Regions from separate parts of the Streptomyces sp. NPDC003247 genome, predicted to be linked through region 1. Evidence: riboswitches for the same ligand, from Rfam matches in the RefSeq annotation. Region 1 holds a riboswitch; the other holds the start of a gene.
The links. A riboswitch is a leader RNA that binds a small molecule or an ion and turns the genes downstream of it on or off. The one in region 1 is predicted to bind glycine.
Positions count from the first base shown of each region.

Region 2: linked by a shared signal. The riboswitch ahead of gcvP (aminomethyl-transferring glycine dehydrogenase) and the one ahead of gcvT (glycine cleavage system aminomethyltransferase GcvT) in region 1 are both predicted to bind glycine.

Region 1 is NZ_JBIAPF010000009.1:293,189-297,272, forward strand. It holds gene ACFYWQ_RS29495 (AAA family ATPase) at 496-1,170, opposite strand; glycine riboswitch at 1,342-1,435, shown strand; gene gcvT (glycine cleavage system aminomethyltransferase GcvT) at 1,630-2,757, shown strand; gene gcvH (glycine cleavage system protein GcvH) at 2,888-3,265, shown strand; gene glyA (serine hydroxymethyltransferase) at 3,280-4,084, shown strand, end outside.
Region 2 is NZ_JBIAPF010000004.1:875,654-879,737, reverse strand. It holds gene ACFYWQ_RS17595 (DNA polymerase IV) at 1-1,020, shown strand, start outside; gene ACFYWQ_RS17590 (nucleotidyltransferase domain-containing protein) at 1,074-1,463, shown strand; gene ACFYWQ_RS17585 (PRC-barrel domain-containing protein) at 1,472-1,843, opposite strand; glycine riboswitch at 1,958-2,053, shown strand; gene gcvP (aminomethyl-transferring glycine dehydrogenase) at 2,229-4,084, shown strand, end outside.

The DNA.
Region 1 (4,084 bases):
GGGCCGGTCGAGGCGGGAGGGAGTCCCCGCGCGGCCCTAGCGCACCCGGGCGCCGGTCCGGTGCCCCACGCGGGCTGCCACCCCGCACCGCCGACCCGGCAGGGCCGGCCGAGGGGCAGGAATACGTCCCCGCGCCACCCGAGCGGGACGCGGGCGCCGGTCCGGTGAACCGTGCGGGCGACCGCCCCGTACGGCAGGGCCGACAGGTCCGGCCGAGGCGGGAGCGTGGGCCCCCGCGCCGCCCTAGCCGGGGCACCCGTCCGGTGCCCCACGCGGGCTGCCACCCCGCACGGCCGACCCGGCAGGGCCGGCCGAGGGGCAGGAGTACGTCCCCGCGCCACCCGAGCGGGACGCGGGCGCCGGTCCGGTGAACCGTGCGGGCGACCGCCGCGTACGGTCGGCCCGGCGGGGCACCGGGTCCGGGCCTGCGGCCTGCCGCGCCCCGCCGCCGGGGAAGGGAGGTCAGGGCGGACAGGGTGGACGAGGGCGGGCGGATCAGCCTGTGAAGGCGATGCGGCGGAGGGCGTCCGCCGCGGGGCGGTCGAGGAGGATCGCCGAGCCCCAGCCCTCGGGGAGGCGGCCCCGCTCGACGGAGCGCAGGAGGCGGGAGGCGGCCCGGCGGTGGCGCAGGAAGGCGTAGCGGGAGACGCCCCGGCCGCGCTCGCGCTGGCCCTCCAGGGCGGTGCCGGGGGTGACGTCGAGCATCAGCAGGTGCAGGGTGCCGCCGCGGCGGCGGGCCTCGCGGGCCAGCCAGGCGCGCACCCAGGCCTGCGTGCCGCAGTCGTGCACCACGACGCCCTCGCCGGTGCGCACGGCGCGGCGCAGCCCGGCGTAGTGGGCGACGCGGACGAGGGGGCGGTAGAGCGCGTAGGGCAGGAAGCGCGGCACGCGGACGTCCCAGCGGTCGCGGGTGTCCTGGGAGTCGATGCGGACGCCCTTCACCGTGCGCCGCATCAGGGTGGACTTGCCGCTGCCCGGCAGGCCGGTGACGACGACCAGGTCGCGGGGGCCGAACAGCAGGCCGTGCGGGCTGTGGCCGGCGCGGTCGCGCAGGTCGCGGACGACGGACGCGCGGGCCGTACCGCACGCCCCCCGGGCCGGGGTCGCGGGCTGCGTGGGCAGTGCGATCGCCGAGGTCGTCGCGTACGCCGTGGTCCTGTTCACCGTCATCGTCCTCCCCTGGGGTCAGACAAGTCTTCTCCCCTTCGAGCGTAAAGAGAAGGTAATGCTCGGTGTCTTCCTGTTTCGTACGCGTCCCGCCACAAGCCGGTTACAGATGCGGCCTGCCGTGACGGGGGCCGGGCGTGCAATGATGGCCGCGCCAACTGCATACCGGCCGTTTGAATCCGCGCGGGAGAGTCCCGGACCCTGTCCGGGCGCCGAAGGAGCAAGTCCCTCCCTTGAATCTCTCAGGCCCCGTTACCGCGCGGGCGAGGCACATCTGAAAAGCGGGCCGCTGCCACAGGGCCCCACCCAAGGTGCAAGTCAGAACCGCGTGATCGTCGCCGATCACCCGCGGTCATGGCGAACCTCTCAGGTTCCGATGACAGATGGGGAGGACTTTCCTCGCCCTCCCCCGCGCCCGGCTGTGCTCGCGCGGGGCCCCTCGCCCTGGGAGACGACCGTCCGATGAGCAGTACCGAACCCTCACGGCAGCGCCGTACCGCGCTCGACGCCGTGCACCGCTCGCTCGGTGCCACGATGACCGACTTCGCCGGCTGGGACATGCCGCTGCGCTACGGCTCCGAGCGCGACGAGCACCACGCCGTCCGCACCCGCGCCGGCCTGTTCGACCTCTCGCACATGGGCGAGATCACCGTCACCGGTCCGCAGGCGGCCGCCCTGCTGAACTTCGCCCTGGTCGGCGACATCGCGTCCGTCGGCGTCGGCCGCGCCCGCTACACCATGATCTGCCGGGCCGACGGCGGCATCCTCGACGACCTGATCGTCTACCGGCTCGCCGACACCCAGTACATGGTCGTCGCGAACGCCTCGAACGCGCAGGTGGTGCTGGACGCGCTCGGGGAGCGCTCCGCCGGCTTCGACGCCGAGGTCCGCGACGACCGGGACGCCTACGCCCTGATCGCCGTCCAGGGCCCCCGGTCGCCGGGCATCCTGGCGTCCCTCACCGACGCCGACCTCGACGGCCTCAAGTACTACGCCGGACTGCCCGGCACCGTCGCCGGGGTCCCGGCGCTGATCGCCCGCACCGGCTACACCGGCGAGGACGGCTTCGAACTGTTCGTGGAGCCGGAGCACGCGGTGGAGCTGTGGCAGGCCCTGACCAAGGCCGGCGAGGGCGCCGGACTGGTCCCCTGCGGCCTGTCCTGCCGGGACACGCTGCGCCTGGAGGCGGGCATGCCGCTGTACGGGCACGAGCTGTCGACCGCGCTGACCCCCTTCGACGCCGGGCTCGGCCGGGTGGTCAAGTTCGGCAAGGAGGGCGACTTCGTCGGGCGCGCGGCGCTCGCCGAGGCTGCCTCGCGCGCGGAGACGGACCCGCCGCGCGTCCTGGTCGGCCTGGTCGCCGAAGGCCGCCGGGTGCCGCGCGCCGGGTACGCGGTGGTCGCGGGCGGCGAGACGATCGGCGAGGTCACCTCCGGCGCCCCCTCCCCCACGCTGGGCAAGCCGATCGCGATGGCGTACGTCGACGCCGCGCACGCGGCACCGGGCACGCCGGGTGTCGGCGTGGACATCCGGGGCAGCCACGAACCGTACGAGGTCGTGGCGCTGCCGTTCTACCGGCGCCAGAAGTAACGGCTCAGAGCGGGGGTCGCCGCCGGGAACGGCCGGTGCGCGTGACCCTGCGCACATTTCCGCTGCTCACGAACGTATTCAGCAGTCCCCCCTTCATCAGCACTCCCCCGCGTACAGGAGAATTCAGGCCATGAGCAACCCCCAGCAGCTGCGCTACAGCAAGGAGCACGAGTGGCTGTCGGCCGCCGAGGACGGCGTCTCGACGGTCGGCATCACGGAGCACGCGGCCAACGCGCTCGGCGACGTGGTCTTCGTGCAGCTCCCGGCGGTCGGCGACTCGGTGACCGCGGGCGAGTCCTGCGGCGAGCTGGAGTCGACCAAGTCGGTCAGTGAGCTGTACTCGCCCGTCGACGGCGAGATCGTCGAGGTCAACCAGGATGTCGTCGACGATCCGGCGCTGGTGAACTCCGCCCCCTTCGAGGGCGGATGGCTGTTCAAGGTACGCGTCTCGGGCGAGCAGGAAGAACTGCTCTCCGCCGACGAGTACACCGCCTACACCGCCGGCTGAGGAGTCGTAGACGCATGTCTGTCCTGAACACGCCCCTGCACGAGCTCGACCCGGAGATCGCCGCGGCGGTCGACGCCGAGCTGCGCCGCCAGCAGTCCACGCTGGAGATGATCGCCTCGGAGAACTTCGCTCCGCTCGCGGTCATGGAGGCGCAGGGCTCGGTCCTGACCAACAAGTACGCCGAGGGCTACCCCGGCCGCCGCTACTACGGCGGCTGCGAGCACGTCGACGTCGCCGAGCAGATCGCGATCGACCGGATCAAGGAGCTGTTCGGCGCCGAGTACGCCAACGTGCAGCCCCACTCGGGCGCCTCCGCCAACCAGGCCGCCCTGTTCGCGCTGGCCCAGCCGGGCGACACCATCCTCGGCCTGGACCTGGCGCACGGCGGTCACCTGACCCACGGGATGCGGCTGAACTTCTCCGGCAAGCAGTTCGACGTGGTCGCGTACCACGTGGACGAGGCCGGCCTGGTCGACATGGCCGAGGTCGAGCGGCTGGCCAAGGAGCACCGCCCGAAGGTGATCATCGCGGGCTGGTCGGCGTACCCGCGGCAGCTGGACTTCGCCGAGTTCCGCCGGATCGCCGACGAGGTCGAGGCGTACCTGTGGGTGGACATGGCGCACTTCGCCGGTCTGGTCGCCGCGGGCCTGCACCCGAACCCGGTCGAGTACGCCGACGTCGTCACCTCCACCACCCACAAGACGCTGGGCGGCCCGCGCGGCGGCATCATCCTCGCGAAGAAGGAGTTCGCGAAGAAGCTGAACTCGTCCGTCTTCCCGGGCTTCCAGGGCGGTCCCCTGGAGCACGTGATCGCGGCCA
Region 2 (4,084 bases), on a different contig from region 1:
ATGCTCGCGAAGATCGCCTCGGAGCAGGCCAAGCCCGACGGCCTGGTGCTGATCGAGCCGGGCACGGAGCGGGCGCTGCTCGGGCCGATGCCGGTGCGGACCCTGCCGGGGGTGGGTCCGGCGACCGGTGACCATCTGCGCCGGGCGGGGATCACCACGGTCGACGAGATCGTCGAGGCCGGTGAGGACGAGCTCGTACGGCTGCTGGGCAAGGCCCACGGGCACGGCCTGTACGCGATGGCGCTGGCGCGGGACGACCGGCCCGTGGTGGCGGAGCGGGAGACCAAGTCGGTGTCGGTCGAGGACACGTACGACGTGGACATCCATGACCGGGTGCGGGTGGAGCTGGAGGTGCAGCGGCTGGCCGACCGGTGTGTGCGCAGGCTGCGGGGGGCCGGGCTGTCGGGGCGGACCATCGTGCTGAAGGTGCGGCGGTACGACTTCTCCACGCTCACCCGGTCCGAGACCCTGCGGGGGCCCACGGACGACCCCGCGGTTGTGCGGGAGGCGGCCGGCCGGCTGCTGGACGCGGTGGACACCACGGGCGGGGTGCGGCTGCTCGGGGTCGGTGTCAGCGGCCTGGCCGACTTCACCCAGGAGGATCTGTTCGCGCAGGTCGCCGAGGCGAGAGCGGAGGGCGTCGAGGAGGAGGTGCCGGACGAGCCGGCGCGGGAGGACGCGGTGCCGGACGGACACCAGTGGCGTCCGGGGCACGATGTGCGGCATGCCGTGCTGGGGCATGGCTGGGTGCAGGGCAGTGGCCTGGGACGGGTCACCGTGCGGTTCGAGACACCGCAGTCGGAGGTGGGGCGGGTGCGCACGTTCCGGATCGACGACCCGGACCTGGAGCCGGCGGATCCGCTGCCGCTGGTCCGGCGAAGACCGGAAGAGGCCCCGACGGCGGACGGCGCGGTGGGGGACGCGGACGGCGCGGTGGAGGACGCGGCCGGGGAGGCGGGGCCCCTGGGCGGGGCGCAGGCGGGCGGGGTACCGGTGGAGCGGCCGGGGGCCGTCCGGTGACCGGGAAGAGTCCTTCCGGGGTGTCGCCGGAGCGGTGTGCCGAGGTCCGGACGGTGGTGGAGCGGATCACGGCGTGGGCCCTCGGCCGGAGCGACGTCGTCGGAGTGCTGCTGGTCGGGTCATGGGCCCGGGGTGCGGCGCGGCAGGACTCCGACGTCGATCTCGTCGTCCTGACGACCCGGGCCGCCGGGTACGCCGACGACGACGCCTGGCTCCGCGAGCTCGCCCTGGGCGAGGTGGTCCGTGTCGGGGCGTGGGGGCCCGTCACCGAGTGGCGGCAGGTCACCGCCTCCGGGCTGGAGGTCGAGGTGAACATCGGCGCGCCGGACTGGGCGCGCACGGACCCCGTCGACGCCGGGACCCGGCGCGTCGTGCGGGACGGTGCGCGCGTCCTGCTCGACCCCGCCGGGCTGCTGGCGCGGCTGCTGCGGGCCTGCGGCTGACCGCGGGGTCAGGTGTCGTCCCGGCCGGCCAGGGTGCCGAAGTCGTGGTCCTCCGTCGGGGGAGGGGCGCCCACGTCGAGGCCGTAGTGGTGGTAGAGCTGGAGTTCCTGCTCCGGGGAGAGGTGGCGGCCGACGCCGAAGTCCGGGGCGTCCTTGATCAGAGAGCGGTCGAACGGGACGCGCAGGGTGCCCTCAACGAGTTCGCTGGGCTCCAGGGGGACGAAGGCGTCCCGGGAGAACAGGCCGGTCCGTATGGCCGCCCACTCCGGCACGCCGGTGGCGTCGTCGAGGTAGACCTCGTCGATCGTGCCGATCTTGGTGCCATGACGGTCGAACGCCTTGCGGCCGATCAGGTTGCGCGGATCGATGTCGGTCTGCACGGGCCCTCCACGTGGTCGCAACTCATTCGTAAGCACTACAAAAGAGCACATCGGTGATGGCGGCCACTCGACAGGGGGCACCGTTGACCTCGCTGATAGTCTGACTACGGCTGCTGACCCCGTGCGGGAGAGTCCTCCGGAGAACACCGGAGGCGCCGAAGGAGCAAATCCTCCCCGGAATCTCTCAGGCCCACGTACCGCACGGACGAGGTCACTCTGGAAAGCAGGGCGGACGTCGATGGCTTCCGCCCTCACCGACGGTGAAAGCCGGGCGTCCACGGGCGGCCGGTGAAGCTCTCAGGTCGAGATGACAGAGGGGGAGGCCGTCCGGGTACCCGTGCCGTGGTGCCCCTCGAAGGTCGCGTCAGACCAGGAGGCCTCCGCAATGACCGCCCATCGCATTCCGCTCGCCGACCTCGAACGGGCAAACCCGTTCGAGCAGCGCCACATCGGGCCCGACCAGGAGGCGCGGGCCAAGATGCTCGCGCAGGTCGGGTACGGCTCGCTGGACGAGCTCACCGCCGCCGCCGTCCCCGATGTGATCAAGAACGCCGACGCGCTGGACCTGCCGGACGCGCGGTCCGAGGCCGAGGTGCTGGCCGAGCTGCGCTCGCTGGCCGACCGCAACCAGGTCCTCGACTCCATGATCGGCCTGGGCTACTACGGGACGTTCACGCCGCCGGTGATCCTGCGCAACGTCATGGAGAACCCGGCCTGGTACACGGCCTACACGCCGTACCAGCCGGAGATCTCCCAGGGGCGGCTCGAGGCGCTGCTGAACTTCCAGACCATGGTCGCCGACCTCACCGGGCTGCCCACGTCCGGTGCCTCGCTGCTCGACGAGGGCACCGCCGCCGCCGAGGCGATGGCGCTCTCCCGCCGTATGGGCCGGAACAAGAAGGGCCTGTTCCTGGTCGACGCGGACGCGCTGCCGCAGACCATCGCCGTGATCGAGGCGCGGGCCGAGCCGACGGGTGTCGAGGTGGTCGTCGCCGACCTCGGTGACGGGATCCCGGCCGAGGTCGCCGAGCGCGAGATCAACGGTGTGCTCCTCCAGTACCCGGGCGCCTCCGGCGCCGTACGCGACATCAGGCCGGTCATCGAGCAGGCCCACGCGCTGGGCGCGCTCGTCACCGTCGCCGCCGACCTGCTCGCGCTGACGCTGCTGACGTCGCCCGGTGAGCTGGGCGCGGACATCGCGGTCGGCACGACGCAGCGGTTCGGTGTGCCGATGGGCTTCGGCGGGCCGCACGCCGGCTACATGGCCGTCCACGAGAAGTTCGCGCGCAGCCTGCCCGGCCGGCTCGTCGGCGTGTCCGTGGACGCGGACGGGAACAAGGCCTACCGGCTGGCGCTCCAGACGCGTGAGCAGCACATCCGCCGGGAGAAGGCCACCAGCAACATCTGCACCGCGCAGGTGCTGCTCGCCGTCATGGCCGGGATGTACGCCGTCCACCACGGCCCCGAGGGGCTCAGGACGATCGCGCGGCGCACCCACCGGTACGCCTCCGTCCTCGCCGGCGGCCTGAGGGCCGGCGGTGTCGAGGTCGTGCACGGTTCGTTCTTCGACACGCTGACCGTGCGGGTGCCCGGCCGGGCCGCCGAGGTCGTCGCCGCCGCGCGCGAGAACGGCGTGAACCTGCGCCTCGTCGACGCCGACCGGGTGTCGATCGCCTGCGACGAGACCACCGGGCGGGCCCAGGTGAGTGCCGTCTGGGCCGCCTTCGGGGTCGACGGGGACGTCGAGGAACTCGACGCGGTGACCGAGGACGCGGTGCCGGCCGCGCTGCTGCGCACCGACGCGATCCTCACCCATCCCGTCTTCCACCGGCACCGCTCCGAGACCGCGATGCTGCGCTACCTGCGCCGGCTCGCCGGCCGGGACTACGCGCTCGACCGCGGCATGATCCCGCTGGGCTCCTGCACCATGAAGCTCAACGCGACCACCGAGATGGAGCCGGTCACCTGGCCCGAGTTCGGGCAGCTGCACCCGTTCGCGCCCGCCGAGCAGGCGGAGGGCTACCTCACGCTCATCCACGAGCTGGAGGAACGTCTCGCCGAGGTCACCGGGTACGACAAGGTGTCCCTCCAGCCCAACGCCGGGTCGCAGGGCGAGCTGGCCGGTCTGCTCGCCGTACGGGGGTACCACCGGGCCAACGGTGACGAGCAGCGGACCGTGTGCCTCATCCCGTCGTCCGCGCACGGCACCAACGCCGCCAGTGCCGTGATGGCCGGCATGAA